2 linked regions of the Cycloclasticus pugetii PS-1 genome follow. The protein of the gene in region 1 interacts with the protein of each later gene in a pairwise test. Links are inferred from orthologs where the notes say so. Each region holds a gene or a part of one and is shown on either strand. Other genes may lie near its edges. The genes, in order: ndk and CYCPU_RS11965.

What was found.
Region 2: the proteins of ndk (region 1) and CYCPU_RS11965 interact in binary tests that used the Escherichia coli proteins (3 or more experiments, as listed by UniProt). The link is inferred for Cycloclasticus pugetii PS-1 from one-to-one orthologs.

The regions. Positions count from the first base shown.
Region 1 is NZ_ARVU01000001.1:596,516-606,704, reverse strand. The notes cover bases 1-2,775. They hold ndk (nucleoside-diphosphate kinase), read right to left. Parts: upstream 1,717-2,775; coding sequence 1,285-1,716; downstream 1-1,284. Other genes in these bases: tatB (Sec-independent protein translocase protein TatB), read left to right, coding at 2,514-2,775; iscA (iron-sulfur cluster assembly protein IscA), read right to left, coding at 1,894-2,223; CYCPU_RS0103055 (dual-specificity RNA methyltransferase RlmN), read right to left, coding at 199-1,278; pilW (type IV pilus biogenesis/stability protein PilW), read right to left, coding at 1-202. In the rest of the region: more of tatB, read left to right, coding at 2,776-2,843; CYCPU_RS0103035 (AEC family transporter), read right to left, coding at 2,812-3,762; transcription antiterminator/RNA stability regulator CspE, read right to left, coding at 3,876-4,076; CYCPU_RS0103025 (DEAD/DEAH box helicase), read left to right, coding at 4,411-5,739; CYCPU_RS0103020 (ABC-F family ATPase), read left to right, coding at 5,779-7,389; CYCPU_RS0103015 (DUF1415 domain-containing protein), read right to left, coding at 7,444-7,998; CYCPU_RS0103010 (DUF2058 domain-containing protein), read right to left, coding at 7,992-8,531; CYCPU_RS0103005 (ABC transporter permease), read right to left, coding at 8,578-10,189. UniProt on the Escherichia coli protein: Major role in the synthesis of nucleoside triphosphates other than ATP. The ATP gamma phosphate is transferred to the NDP beta phosphate via a ping-pong mechanism, using a phosphorylated active-site intermediate.
Region 2 is NZ_ARVU01000001.1:2,076,209-2,082,530, forward strand. Bases 1,727-4,664 are described here. They hold CYCPU_RS11965 (5-formyltetrahydrofolate cyclo-ligase), read left to right. Parts: upstream 1,727-2,852; coding sequence 2,853-3,476; downstream 3,477-4,664. Other genes in these bases: CYCPU_RS0110145 (UPF0149 family protein), read right to left, coding at 1,727-1,799; CYCPU_RS0110150 (TIGR02449 family protein), read left to right, coding at 1,923-2,141; CYCPU_RS0110155 (cell division protein ZapA), read left to right, coding at 2,144-2,446; rpiA (ribose-5-phosphate isomerase RpiA), read left to right, coding at 3,564-4,220; CYCPU_RS0110170 (SulP family inorganic anion transporter), read left to right, coding at 4,604-4,664. In the rest of the region: pepP (Xaa-Pro aminopeptidase), read right to left, coding at 1-1,215; more of CYCPU_RS0110145, read right to left, coding at 1,236-1,726; more of CYCPU_RS0110170, read left to right, coding at 4,665-6,307. UniProt on the Escherichia coli protein: Involved in the removal of 5-formyltetrahydrofolate.

The sequences.
Region 1 (10,189 bases):
TTGCCTTCTTTAGTTTTTCTAACGCCACTTCATTCATCCCTCTTTTCATATATTCCACACCAAGGGATACATAAACATCAGCAGGGCTTTTTTCTGTGCCTTGGATAGATGAGGCGCTATTTTCTTTAACGTGTTGCGGCTGGCAAGCTACAAGGGTAGCCAAAAAACACAGCATTATTATTTGAATAATCCATTTATTCATACCGCGGTTACCCTCTGGTTCTTTAGCTGTCGTTTTGTTTTATCTTTCACCTTGCCAACCAATTGCCCACAAGCAGCATCAATATCGTCTCCACGTGTTTTACGTGTTGTTGTTATCAGTCCAGCCTCTTTCAAGACATTGGTAAACCGGTGGATCGCATTATTACTAGAGCGTTTGTAGTGTGTATTAGGAAAGGGGTTAAAAGGAATCAAATTCACTTTGGACGGCACATCAGCCAATAAGCGCTTTAATTCATGCGCTTGCTCAACCGAATCATTTACGCCGCTTAACATCACGTATTCAAAGGTTATTTTTCGGCGTTTTTCGCCTTTAATATAATACTTACAGGCTTCTAACAACTCAGCAATTGGATATTTTTTATTAATTGGTACTAATTCGTTTCTTAATTCGTCGTTCGGCGCATGAAGAGAAACTGCCAGGCTCGCATCACTTACTTCGGCCAAACGATACATCGCTGGCACAACACCAGAGGTGCTGACTGTGACACGACGTTTGGCTAAGCCGTATGCAAAATCGTCCATCATTAAGTTTAAGGCCGTAACGGTATTGTTGAAGTTAAGTAGCGGCTCGCCCATTCCCATCATCACAACATTTGTTAGATTGGCTTTACCTTTTAGCGCCTTAACCGCCACCCATACCTGCCCAATAATTTCAGCAACAGATAAGTTACGATTGAAACCTTGTGTCGCCGTAGAGCAAAAAGTGCACTCAAGCGCACAACCTACTTGTGATGACACGCATAAGGTACCGCGACCTTCTTCAGGAATAAAAACTGTTTCGATACGGTTTTGCCCATCTAACTCAAGCACCCATTTATAGGTTCCATCATCAGATTTTTGTTCGAAGACTATCTCAGGTACGCGTACCTCAGCAATATCAGCAAGGTGTGTTCGCAACCCCTTGCTGATATTCGTCATTAGCTCAAAATCAGAAATGCCTTCTTGATGAATCCATTTCAAAACTTGTTTCGCACGAAATGGTTTTTCACCTATTTCAGTAAAAAATGTTTCCAGACCCTTACGATCTAAATTCAACAAGTTTTGTTTTGAGTTCATCAGTGTTTAACGAAGACGTTCGCACAGTTCATCATCATTAAAGAAGAACTTAATTTCTTCAGCCGCTGTTTCAGGCGCATCTGAGCCATGAACTGCATTTTCATCAATGCTATCTGCAAAGTCTTTACGAATAGTACCTGCTTCGGCTTCAGCTGGGTTTGTTGCACCCATCACTTCACGGTTTTTCAAAATAGCATTTTCACCCTCAAGCACTTGAACCATGACAGGGCCAGAGATCATAAATGAAACCAAGTCATTATAAAAAGGACGCTCTTTATGCACAGCATAGAAGCCTTCTGCTTGCTCACGAGAAAGTTGCAACATTTTAGACGCTACAATTTTTAATCCCGCTTCTTCAAAGCGAGCATAAATTTGTCCAATTACATTTTTTGCAACTGCATCCGGTTTTACAATAGAAAAAGTACGCTCAAGCGCCATAGTATTACTCCAACAATAAAAATTAATTTTAGAAAAACCCGTGTAAATTCACGGTATTAGGTTATCTGACAGCGAACTGTCACAATGTGTGTAGTCTACAGATTACGGCCCTTTCTAGCAATCAGCTAATAAGCCGTAAAAACTATCACGAAGACTAAATTATGCACAGGAAAAAAATTATGGCTCAACGGTAAAACTTTCACCGCAGCCACACGCATCTTTCACATTTGGGTTATTGAACTTGAAGGCAGAATTAATACCTTCTCTTGCAAAATCCAACTCCATCCCATCTAAAAAACTCAACGAGTCTTCATTGATGATGACTTTAACACCATGCATTTCGAAAACAGTATCCTTAGACTCAACTTCATCTGCAAAATCAATGACATAAGAGTAACCCGAGCAACCAGACTCACGAACACCCAATCGTAAGCCCAACCCTTTACCCCGTTTATTCAATTGATCCTGCACTTGCATTGCAGCGTTTTCAGTTAATGTAACAGACATATTTTCCTCAATATTAATAAATACTTACCACCCCTTTGAGTTTATAACTACAAATAGGTTCCTTTACCGACAACTCATAATAAGGCATTCAACGATACGGCTTACACTATATAGCAACCTATCAATAAGCCCATTAAAGCTAATTCTTTCATTAGACAGCATTCTACATGATCATTTTTTTAAGGGAAATCTATCACCTAAGATTGATGACTCTTGGTTAACCTCTGTTGTTTATCTTATACTGCCCCTATAACTCTTCTAATAAACAGCCACTCTTAACACTAAAAAGCATGTTTGATATCGGTTTTTTTGAAATCTGCCTCATTGGTATTATCGCACTACTGGTCATAGGCCCAGAGAAGCTTCCACGTGTAGCACGTACCACAGGCTTATGGCTCGGTAAGGCACGCGGTATGGTAAAAACAGTTAAATATGAAATTGACGAACAAATTCGTGTCGAAGAATTAAAACAATCCGTGGAACGTGCTAAAAACACCCTCGATAACAGTATTTCCGCCCCCATTAAAGAGGTTGAATCATCTCTGGATGAATTACAAAATCAACTCAAAGACCCTAGCGAAAAAAAACCTACAGCACCACCAACCAAATCGGCAAAGTAATAAAAAATAATGCCGTACTTGCCACTAATACAGTAGACAATAGCTCCGTATTCAAACCATAACGCTCGCTTAAAATCATTGTTGCCATCATCGACGGCGTAGCTGCTACCAAGACCGTCGCATGTATTGTTTTAACATCTGTCATGGTTGCATTTGCTGTAAAGTAAACGACCGCTGGGACGACAAGTAGCTTTACTGCTGACGCCAAAATAGCAATGCCTTTGTGCTTCCTTAGGCTACCAAATGAGAGCGACATCCCCACGACCAACAACATACCCGACATCGTAATATTTCCCAGCATCGTGGTGCCCTTTTGAAGAAACAGCGGCAAACTAATGTCATAAATATTCATCAAAATTGCAACAACAAAGGCCCATATGGGCGGCAGGCTTAATAATGATTTAATAAACCTTAACGGAGTTTGCTTTTGCTCGTTATTATCACCCCATTCTATCGCTATCCACAAACCAACAATCCACAACATTGGTGTAATGGCCATAATATCGACATAAATAGCGAACCTTGCGGCCTCGTCACCTTGCATCGCCTGTAGTAACGGCACTCCCAGAGAAATAATATTCCCTAAACCACAAACCAACATTAACGCGCCCAGTTCAGGTTTACCCAAACCTTGACGTTTTAACCAAGGGTAGAAAACCCAACACGCAAGCATGCCAACAACAATACCTACATTTGATACCATCGGAGCACTAAAAATGTCTCCCGATAGGGTCACATTAGGAATAACAGAAAAAATAAGTGCCGGGTAAAACAGATTAATCACCAAGGTACTGATGACACGCCGAGTTTCATGTAATGTAAGACCCGCAGGCTCCCAATACCTCAGCAAAACACCCATTAATATAATAAATGCACTTGGTAGCAGTGCCGCATTAACTTGATCAAATATCTCAGCCATTACCTCTAACCCTTAATATACCTCAAATCAATCATACCTTAAAAAACACCTACAAAGTGTGTAGACAAAAAAAAGCCCCGCATTAAGCGAGGCTTTTTCATACGAATAGAAACTTAAGCTGTTACGTTTACAGCTTGTGGGCCTTTAGGGCCATTCTCTACGTCGAAGTTCACTTGCTGACCTTCGTTTAACGTACGAAAACCTTCGCTAGCGATAGCTGAGAAATGTACGAATACATCTTTGCTGCCATCTTCTGGAGTAATAAAGCCGAAGCCTTTAGATTCGTTGAACCACTTAACTGTTCCTGTTGCCATGATAATACCTCAATAAAATTAAAATTAAAAAATGTTACAAATCTTACAAGGAAATTAACAAGAGCAGATCTTACAAAAACCAGTAGAGAATGTAGCGAGATTAATTCTAACGTACTTTCTTTAGAAAAACAGCTTTTTCTCAACCTTTACTGACATATATCACTATATTCTTTAGCGATCAGGTACAATAAGCCCCTCAAAATGGTTGTGCTGATCGGTCTGCACCCACCTCAAAACGTGGCAATATTAAAATACTGCCCGCCGTAACTAAACATTGCTTCCACCTCGACCGTGCCATTTATTAAATGGCGGATGGACTCACGGAGAAAACTATATGTCGTTCGACTCACTCGGCCTCAGAGCTGAATTAATCACCGCTGTATCTAAAAAAGGCTACACCGAACCCACCTCAATCCAAGCCCAATCCATTCCACTCATCCTAGAAGGACGAGACCTAATGGGCGGCGCACAAACTGGCACCGGAAAAACAGCCAGTTTCACGTTACCTGTTTTACAACGCCTTATGGAATCTGGCGACGCGAAACCAAAGGCGGGCAAAGTTCGCGCCTTAGTATTAACACCAACGCGCGAACTAGCGGCACAAGTTGCTGAGAGCGTCAGAGATTATGGTCAACATTTACCCTTATCATCGTTTGTTATATTTGGTGGTGTAAACATTAATCCACAAAAGCAAAAATTGCGTAAGGGTGTTGATATTTTAGTCGCAACGCCAGGCCGTCTTCTCGATCATGTCAGCCAAAATACTGTTGACCTATCATCCGTCGAAATCCTCGTACTCGATGAGGCCGATCGTATGCTTGATATGGGCTTTATTCGAGACATTAGAAAGGTTTTAGCTTTACTACCTCAGCAAAAACAAACACTACTGTTTTCAGCCACCTTCTCAAACGAAATTAAGAAACTAACGAGCAGCCTGTTACATAACCCTGCGTTAGTAGAAGTCGCCAAAGAGAATTCTGCATCGGAGCTGATCTCCCAAGTCGTTCACCCTGTTGATAAAAAACGCAAACGTGAATTATTATCTTTTCTTATTGGCTCAAATGACTGGAAACAAGTCCTGGTGTTTACACGCACTAAACATGGCGCCAACAAATTATCCGAGCAACTCAATAAAGATGGTATTACTGCAGCCGCTATTCATGGTAATAAAAGCCAAGGGGCTCGCACTAAAGCATTAGCAAACTTTAAATCCAACGATATTCGTGTACTGGTCGCCACAGACATCGCCGCTCGTGGCCTAGACATTGACCAGCTTCCCCATGTGGTTAATTTTGAACTGCCTAATGTGCCTGAAGATTATGTACACCGCATCGGTCGTACTGGCCGAGCAGGCAGCGAAGGTGAAGCCATGTCTCTAGTTTGTGTTGATGAATTAAAACTACTAAAAGGTATTGAGCGCCTGATTAAAACCGATATCAAAAAAGTTACTTTTGAAGGTTATGAACCTGATCTAAGCATCAAACCAGAACCGATTCAAAATGGCCGTAATAATCAACGCCCTAGAAAATCAACACCCAAAAACCATTCACCTGCCAAACCTAAAACAAACACCGGTGCTAAACCGAATGGCTCCACTCGTGCAAAAAAGCGCAATACTCAAAATAAACCTACCAACCGACCTGATAATTTTGGAAATCGGTAACCACACTTTTAAACAACACATTTATAACGAGCAATCACTATGTTAATTAGCGCAAACATCACCATGCAGTTTGGCTCTAAGCCACTTTTTGAAAACGTTTCAGCCAAGTTTGGCAACGGCAACCGTTACGGGCTTATCGGCGCAAACGGTTGTGGCAAATCAACCTATATGAAAATATTAGGAGGCGATTTAGAGCCTACATCCGGCAACGTATCAAAAGACCCAGGAGAACGTATCGGTAAATTAGGCCAAGACCAATTTGCCTTTGAAGAACACACCGTTGTTGATACCGTCATCATGGGACACGATGAACTCTGGAAGGTAAAACAAGAACGTGAACGTATCTATTCATTAGCTGAAATGACCGAAGAAGAAGGCATGCGGGTTGCCGAATTAGAAGTTGAGTTTGCTGAAATGGATGGCTACAGCGCTGAAAGTCGTGCAGAAGAACTACTCATGAGTGCGGGGATTGAACAAGAATTCCATTACGGCCTAATGAGTAACGTTGCTCCGGGCTGGAAACTGCGTGTTTTATTAGCCCAAGCACTCTTTTCAGAGCCTGACGTATTACTTCTCGATGAGCCCACCAACAACTTGGACATTAATACGATTCGCTGGCTTGAAGGGATTATCAATCAGTCAAAAAGCACCATGATCATCATCTCGCATGATCGACATTTCTTAAATGCCGTTTGCACGCACATGGCAGATATTGACTACGGCGAACTGCGTATATACCCGGGCAACTACGATGATTTCATGATCGCATCAACCCAAGCGCGCGAGTTACTTCAATCAGAGAATGCCAAGAAGAAAACTCAAATGGCTGAACTGCAACAATTTGTTAGTCGCTTTTCTGCCAATGCGTCTAAAGCCAAACAAGCAACATCACGAGCTAAGAAATTAGAAAAAATTGAACTGGCCGATATTAAACCCTCATCACGTGTGAGCCCATTTATCCGCTTCAATCAAATTAAAAAACTTCATCGTGAAGCCGTCACCATTGAAAACCTTGAGCATGGTTTTGATGAAACTTTATTTACAAACACCAGCATGATTTTACAAGCCGGTACACGCTTAGCTGTTATTGGCGAAAATGGTGCCGGTAAAACGACTTTCTTGCGTTGCCTCATGAATGAAATAAGTCCTAACAAGGGTACTATTCAATGGGCAGAAAATGCCACTCTTGGCTATTGCCCGCAAGATGCTAGCGACGATTTTAATGTCGACATGACCTTATTCGACTGGATGAGTCAGTGGCGAAAACCAAGTCATAATGACCAAGTAGTCCGCATGACCTTGGGGCGTTTGCTCTTTTCATCCGATGATTTTAATAAAAAAGTTGCTGTGTGTTCCGGTGGTGAGAAAAACCGTCTACTGTTTGGCAAACTAACCTTGGGCGAAACCAATGTCATGTTAATGGACGAACCAACAAACCATTTAGATATGGAGTCTATCGAAGCCTTAAACTTAGCTTTGGATAATTATGATGGCACATTAATTTTTGTAAGTCATGACCGCGAATTCGTCTCTTCACTTGCCAACCGCATTGTTGAAATAACACCTAATGGCATTGTTGATTTCCATGGCACCTATGATGAATATCTTAAAAGCCAAGATATTGAAAACGTCAAAACGGGCACCCGTTAAAGACACCGTCATATCGTTACAAAAAAGCCCGCTTGAATACTAAAGCGGGCTTTTTTATGTTGATTGGCACGCCGTCAGCAACGCTTGCATGCCTTCCAAACCTTTTGCTCTGGCCAACTCAATATTTCTGCTTGGTATTTTATCGGGGCTTGATACACCCTCTAACGCTGCTTCTATGCTTGCTTCTCGTAAAATATGTAATATTGGATATGGCGAACGATTTGTATAATTAGATGCATCATCTTGCTGCTGGCCTTCAAAACAATAGTCTGGGTGAAACGTAGCTATTTGAAATACACCTTCATATCCCTCCTCAAGCAATAAATCATCGGCTATCGCAGCAAAATCAAGATAGTCATCGAATGATTCTAAGCCCTGTGGGTAAATCAATAAGCTCGTTTCGACATGATCGTTGTTGGCAAGGTAACTGAGCTGATCACTAAGCGCCATTAAACCTTGCTCAACACCGCGCTCATTAATCACCTTGTAGTCAACGCGCCCCGCATTAACAACAGGTTTTGCAAACGGGCAAAAATTCAACGCAATAATAACTGTCTCAACCCATTGGCGACAACTCTCTATGACCCTTTCGTCAGCTGCCCTTACCACATCAAATCATCCGGCACAGCGTAATCAGCATAGGCATCATCCGATGAAATAGGTGAAACATCTTCTAAATAAATCACACGCTCTTTATCGCGCTGTGCAATTTTTTCAGCAACCCCAATAGGCACGACTTCGTAGGTTTTACCTAGCTGAACAATCACCGCCGTGCCTGCAACAATACGTTGTCGCAAAGCTTCATCTATATAAATGGCTTTTACTTTATTATCGTGAGTAAAATTAAACGGGGCACCCTCTTCGTCTTTATCTAATTTATTAAGCGAGATAAGTTGGTTAATTTGTCCGGCAATTTGTTTCTGCTCAGCTTGTTGATTGCGTTTCTCATTAAGCAAACGATCCTTTTCTTGCTGTTTTAGCTTAGCTTCCTCAGCCAACACGGCCGCTTGATCAACCACCTGAATTTTATTTTTTTGTTTCTGTTTAATTTGTTTATGCTTTTGCGTTTTAGCTTTATGCGCTTTCGACTTACTGGTCAAGCCAGCCTTTAGCAATTGGTCTTGTAGGGAAATATTTTTCATAATATATATTTTAACCTTTATCGTTCATACAAATAATACACGTTGCTTACGTCCCTCGAAGCATATGCACAGGTGACTTATTAACCACATCTTTAACACCCCAGAAACCAGCCAAGACAACGCAGCCAGCACTAATAATGGGTACTACAAGACACAATACCCAATTAAAATAAAAATCCAAGTGAAGCACATAGCGATATAAACCAAACAACACCCAGTTGAAAATAAACACCGCAACTAACCCCGACATGACCCCAATTGCAGCAAACTCAATCAAATGGGCATTGCGTAATAGCCTGCGATGAGCACCCAATGTTCGCATCAAAGCACCTTCTGAAATTCGAGTATCCAATGTTGAATATATCGACGACAGCAGTACGGTAAAACCAGCTAACAAAGCAAAATATAATAAGTAATTAATCGCACTAGTGAGTTGCGATAAAATCAGTTTTATTTGTTTCAACATGGCATCCACTTCCAACAAGGTCATCGCTGGAAATTGCCTGACCAGATCATTTAAGAGCGTTTTATTATTTTCTGATAAATAAAAACTCGTGATGTATGTGGTTGGAAAGTTAGCCAAGGTTTCTTCAGAAAACACCATGTAAAAATTAGGTTTCATCGTGTCCCATTGCACGCTCCGCAGGTGCGTTATTTTGGCGTTAATTTGCTCACTACCAATACTAAAGGTCAGCTGATCGCCTAGCTTCACCTGCAAACTTTCAGCCAACTTACTTTCAATAGACACTTCGCCTTTTTTCGTCCCGCTCCAGTGTCCAGCTAGAGTTTTATTATCTAGCGGCAGCTCCTTATTCCATGTCAGGCTTAAATCACGATGTGTTGCACGCTCTCCTTGGGAGTCTTTGCTAACAATTTTTTGCACCGGCGTTCCATTAATAGCCACTAAACGTCCACGTACAACTGGGTGAAAACTAGCAGCGGGAACACCCTGGCGACTCAATATATTATCGAAGTTAGCCACTTGGTCAGGAAAAATATTAATCGCAAAATAATTCGGTGCCTCATCAGGTATTTGCTGTTGCCAATCGGTTAACAAATCATTCCTCACCGTAAAACTCAGTAACATAGCCAAAATCGTGATGCTAAACGCTAAGACTTGGGTCACACTGGCCTTGGGGTCTCTTAACACGCCTTGCAAACCCAAGCGTCCAGCTAAGCCAACATGCGGTAATAACTTGCGACCTTGCAATAAAAGCACGTACAACAAGCCTGCTGAAAAAATTACCGCCAATAAGCCGCCACCCATTATTGAAAACAACAGCATTAAATCATCGGTGTATCGATAAATAAGCCCACTAATCAAAGTAAGCGCTAAACCATAAACCAACCAGGCGCTACTATTCAACGGTTCGAGCTCTCGGCGTAAAACCCGTAAGGGCGAAACCCGTTTGAGCCTTAGCAAAGGTGGCAAGGCAAAACCAATCAAAATGGCAAACCCCGTCATAAAACCAAACATCACAGCAATAAGGCTTGGATCTGACACCATAGCGGGTAATAAATTACGCAATAGATGAAACAGTGCTTCTTGTGTCAACCAGCCAAATAATAGTCCAGCCGAACAAGCCACGGCACCTATTAAAAAAAACTGATATAGGAATATCAACAAAATATCATTCTGCTTACACCCCAAGCAACGC
Region 2 (6,322 bases), 1.5 Mb from region 1 along the record:
GCGTATCCCAATCCCACGCCACTTTTTATCGACGTCGTTAGCATTTGGGTGAATATACAAACCAGGCTCAACGGTCAACACCATGCCGGGCTCCAGCAAGCGCCATTGATCATCTAATTTATAATCCCCAACATCGTGCACATCCATCCCTAACCAATGCCCTGTACGATGCATATAATACGGCTTATAGGCCTCATTTTTAATCAATGTTGACAAGCTACCTTGCAATAAACCAAGCCTAACCAAACCTTTTGTTAACACCTCAACCGCAGCATCATGCGGGTCGTTCCAATGATTACCGGGTTTAACTTGCTCTATAGCTGCGTACTGGGCATCTAACACTAATTGATAGAGCGCTTTTTGCTCTTCATTAAACACACCATTTACGGGGAAAGTTCGGGTAATGTCAGATGCATATTTTTTCCACTCACAACCCGCATCAATCAACAATAAATCACCATCATTTAATACGGCATTATTATCTATGTAATGCAGAACACATCCATTATGCCCACCACCGACAATCGCTGGGTAGGCTTCTTGCTGTGCGCCATGACTCATAAAACAGTGCTTAAGGTTTGCCTCAACTTGATATTCATACATCCCCGGACGACAAGATTGCATAGCCTTAATATGTGCTTTAACTGATATTTTTGCCGCCTTTTTCATCCATTTAATTTCTTGTGCTGACTTTATAAGCCGCATTTCATGCAAAATATGATCTGACGAAATAAATTCTGCGGGTGCTGATACCCCTGCCCTAGAGCGGCCTCTTACTTGCTGAGACCAATCCATCAATTGTTGGTCAAAATCAGGCTGTGCCCCCATTGGGAAATACAACCGATTTTTATTTTCCAATAAGCCAGGCAAAATATCATCGATATCATCAATCGGAAATGCATCATCTACAGCATAATCACGAACCGCGCCTTCTAAGCCCGCACTCGCCCCTACCCATAAAGCGGTTTTCTCATCATATTCTCGGCAAAATAAAACATACTCGCCTTGTTCCCTACCTGGTACAAACACAATCACCGATTCAGGCTCATCAAAACCGCTTAAATAAAAGAAATCACTGTTTTGACGAAAATGAAATTCCACATCGCTATTACGTTGCATAATAGATGCGCTGGCGATCACCGCAATATTCCCTTCACCCACCATGCGTAAAAATTGCTGCCTTCTACGGGCAAATTCTTTTTGCTCTTCTATCACAAAGCCTCCTTTATATCTCGCTAGTGAAGCGTTGGTTGTTCCGTTGATGAATCGCTATCTGGTTGCAGTTCTTGCATTAAAATTTGCACGCCCATCCGCACGTATTCTTGTAACTCCATAAACGCTTGCTCATCTGACTCATCTGAGTTGTCGGCATCTAAACGTGAAATCTCCATTAAATCTCTTAATATGCCTCTACAGTCCTCACTCCAATCTTTATCATCACCGACCCCCATATAAGCCACGCCATATAAAAAACCCTGGCACCATTCACTCATGGCAACTGCCCGCACACCAATCCGTTCTTCCTCATCGGGTAGCAACAAGTCAAAAATAAACTCATCGGTTTTGAGCAATTCCAATGTACCTTGAAACAAACCAATTAAGCCTTGCTTATCCTCATTCGTTAAGGCTTTTAGCTGATCTTCCGTATCAAATATTGCACTTATCCAACGATTAAAGTCTGCATCAAATTGCACACATAGCATGCCTGACGCCAAGCCATGTGCTTCAGACACATTCATACCAGCATCATGCTCATCAAAAATTAACTGCAAATCCTCATAATTACCTAAACGTTTCACTGCCCACTCCAAACAATTTATCAATGTGGCTATGCTATCATTACGTGACCGAGGCACCAAAACTTACCGACTATATTACTAACGGTATTGACCTTCTCAGCAATCACACCTACTATTTATCTTGTGAATAAAGAACAAAACCCAGAAATTGACTTGCAACACCTTGAGCAGAAAATTGACGCACTTGTTCAAGTGTGCCAAAACCTGCATGAAGAAAACCAACAACTCAAGAGCCAGCAAGCCGATCTCATTCAACAACGCAGTGCTTTAATGGATAAAACTGAAAAAGCTAAAACGCGTATTGAGTCAATGATTTCTAGGCTTAAATTAATGGAAATATAAGCATGTCAACTTCCACGACTGTCACCTTACACCTACTAGATAAAGAATACCGAGTCAGCTGCTCTGAAAATGAGCGAGCAGGGCTTGAGTCTTCTGCTCGGTTTTTAGATGAAAAAATGCAAAGCATTAAAAAATCCGGACGAGTAGTAGGCTTAGACCGCATAGCCGTAATGGCTGGCCTCAATATCACACATGATTTTTTAGTTGAAAACCAAAAAAAAAGCGGCGCCTCTTTAAATATTAGTGACAAAATAATCGCCCTTCAAAATAAACTAGACTTTGCCATAGACGCCTTCGGTAAATAGTTTTCCTACTTTAACTTTAATTTGCCCTACTCATTAAATTAGATAGGCTTCATACGATATCAACCGCAATCTGTTTAACCTTAGCTGCAAAACGAAGCGGCTTTACACTCTTTAGAAAACATCTTGATCAGCTGTAAAATAATAAAAATATTTTTTATCTCTCTTTAAATGTAAAAAATATACTGTTAATTTTTTTTCATAGGGTTACACTGTCAGTGCGTTTCCTGCGGTGTTCGAGTTAAGGTGAAATGCCCTTGGACCTAATTACCTACCCGGGAAGACAGATCATTTTGTTGGTGTGCACGCTCTACATAGAGAAGCCTAATGCAAATGTCCGACTCCCACTTGAACCTATCGGTTCAAGGTAGAAACCTGAATACGGCACTGGCGGGAAGCGCCCTATTTTATGACCCAATTAATACCTTCCTTAAGACAATCATTACGACGCAGACGTAACACTATTTCGACCTCTGATAGAGCCCGATTTGATTACAGTATCAACCAACATTTGTTAAAAACAGGGCTTCTTCTTCGCTCCTCAAGTGTTGCGAGTTACCTCGCTAATGATGGTGAACCAACACTCGATTTATTCATACAAGCTTGCTCAAAGACCCGCTGCAAACACTATCTCCCGGCTTTAAATAAGCAAAGACTTAGATTCTCTTCTTATCTATGGGGCGATCCATTGGAAAACAATCGATTCAATATCCCCGAGCCTGCCAAACAGCTCTATTTACCTGCTAAATTATTAACCAGCATACTCATTCCTTTAGTGGGTTTTGACCAGCTAGGCCATCGCATAGGTATGGGTGGCGGCTACTATGACCGTACACTCAATTTTATGTTGAGTCCGGCATGCAAAAAAAAACCGCTCTTAGTGGGTATCGCTTATAGCCTGCAAATGGTTGATACTATTAAGCCTGAAGCCTGGGATGTTCCATTAGATGCCATCGTCACAGAGCTTGGAGTGGTCTGCTTTTCAGCCAAGGCAAAACAACGCCTACTAGGCGACTCATCCGATGCATTATAAAAAATGATGATTAAATAGCTTCTAACTACGCTTAGATGCGATATATCATACGAATACTTCTTAACAACTAACGCCAATCTTTTACTCATGCAAGACGACTTAAAAAAACTAGCCGCACAAGCCGCTATCCCGTACGTAAAGAACTGCCGTATTTTAGGCGTTGGTACCGGCTCAACGGTCAACCACTTTATTGATTTATTGGTTCCTCTTAAGCATCAATTTGAAGGTGCCGTTTCAAGTTCAGAGGCCAGCACAGAAAGATTATTGGCTTTAGGCATCCCGGTTCTTGATTTAAATGCCGTGGGCACTTTAGATATTTATGTTGATGGAGCCGATGAAATTAATACGAATTTAGAACTCATAAAAGGAGGCGGTGGTGCCTTGACCCGTGAAAAGATTATTGCCGCCGCCAGCAAACACTTTATTTGTATTGCCGACCACAGCAAGTTAGTCTCTCGATTGGGCAAATTTCCGCTACCTGTAGAAGTCATTCCGATGGCTAGAAGTTATGTGGCTCGAACCATATCAGCACTTGGTGGTCAGCCCGTCTGGCGAGAAAATTTTATTACTGATAACGGCAACGTCATTTTAGATATTCACCGTTTAGATATTTTAGAGCCAATGAAACTGGAAAACACACTCAATAACATTACCGGTGTTGTAACAACTGGCCTATTCGCTAACCGGTCGGCTGATACTGTTTTGCTTGCCAGTGAACAGGGGACCCAAACCTTAACGCTTTAAACCAAAGCCTCCAGGACATTTATTTCAGGCAAAAAAAAGGGGCTAAAAGCCCCCTAGTTTTTATTTTTATTATTATTTTTTATGCAGCTCTTCTAACTACAAAAGAAACTGTCTTTCCCCTCTCCTTGCTCTTAAAATGAATAATACAGTGTTTTTGCAAAAAAGCAACAATATATATTTTTTAACTGATTGATTTTATTATAATTTTATTGCATTGCAGCAAAAAAAATGATTGAAGTCAATTTTAAACAACAGCTTAATAAAGTTATTATATATTTATGCTAATTTAATATACCTATAAATCCTGTCAAAGAACGTTACCCCTGCATTTAGCTCAGGTGCGTTACGAATGATAAAAATACGGCGCAATAAGGTTTTACATCATGCTTCTACCAAGCTGGATCAAGACGTACCAAACCGCTCAATTAAAGGGGGATTTAATTGCTGGCGTCATTGTTGCTATTGTCCTTATTCCTCAATCTATGGCCTATGGTCTGTTGGCAGGGCTCCCCGCCGAAGTAGCCCTGTATTCATCCGTTCTTCCAATCATTTTATACGCCGCTTTCGGCAGTAGTCGAACATTGGCCATTGGGCCGGTCGGTATTATGTCGTTAATGACAGGCGCCACTATCGCCGAATTAGGCATCAGCAATATTGACGAAGTAATAAACGCAGCAAACACTCTGGCTTTATTAACTGGCATCATATTGCTATTAATGCGAGCAGCTAGGTTAGGTAGTATTATAAATTTTCTAAGTCACCCCGTTGTTTCCGGGTTTATTAGCGCCTCAGCTATCATTATCGCCTTAAGCCAAGTAAAACATATTGTTGGTTTAAACATCACCGAAGGGCTCGCCCCTTACCAGGCTATAACCCATATCGTTACCCAACTTCCCCAAGGACACCTAGTAACAAGCATCCTCGGAGTTTGCAGCTTAATGCTTCTATGGTGGTTTAAAGGCCCTTTAGCAAACCTCTTAAAGAAAAGAGCATTTAACCCTAACAGCATAAAGTTTATATCGAATTCGGGCCCTCTTATTGTTGCCGTTACTGGCACTCTTGTTGTTTATTATTTCCATTTAAATACACGATTTGAGGTATCCGTGGTTGGTTATATTCCACCAGGGCTTCCTCATATTATTCTGCCTAATTACGATGAGCAACTATTTAAACAACTCCTTCCCTCTGCTCTGCTTATCGCTTTAATTGGTTATCTAGAAAGTGTTTCTATTGCAAAATCCATGGCTGGGCAGAAACGACAAAAAATCGATGCGAATAAGGAACTCTTAGGACTCAGTGCTGCCAATGTCTCATCAGCTCTTAGTGGTGGCTATCCAGTAGCTGGAGGTTTTGGTCGTTCGATGGTTAATTTCACCGCCGGCGCTAACTCCCCCTTGGCGTCTATTATTACGGCTTGTTTAGTTGGTTTGACTCTGTCTGTTTTAACACCCTTATTCTTTTTTTTACCAAAGGCTGCACTCAGTGCAGTTATTATATTTGCCGTACTACCTCTCATTGACACACACACCCTTAAACACACATGGCGCTACGACCGTACAGAGGCCACTTTGATGTTAATAACTTTTCTTACTGTGTTATTTATTAATGTAGAAAGCGGCATTCTGGCTGGCATTATTATCTCTATTGGCTTATACCTACATAGAAGCAGCCAACCTCATATTGCTGTAGTTGGGCAAGTGGGAAACTCTGAGCATTATAGAAACATCAAGCGCTATAAAGTAAAAACGGATAAAGAAATTCTTGCCATACGCGTTGACGAAAACCTTTATTTTGCTAACACAAACTACCTTGAAGACAATATTATGGGGTTGGTTGCGGACAACCAGTCGATTAACCATATTGTACTTATTTGTCAGTCGATAAGCTTTATTGACACCAGCGCGCTACAATCCTTAAGTGACATTCTTTACCGACTTGAAAAAGCCAACATTCAGCTACACTTAGCTGAAATAAAAGGTCCGGTTATGGATAAGCTGAAAGATACTGAGTTTCTAAAAAAGATAGGCACGGAAAATATTTTTTTAAGCACTCATCAAGCCATAACGACATTACAAGCGCGCCGCTAACTACGCCAAACATTT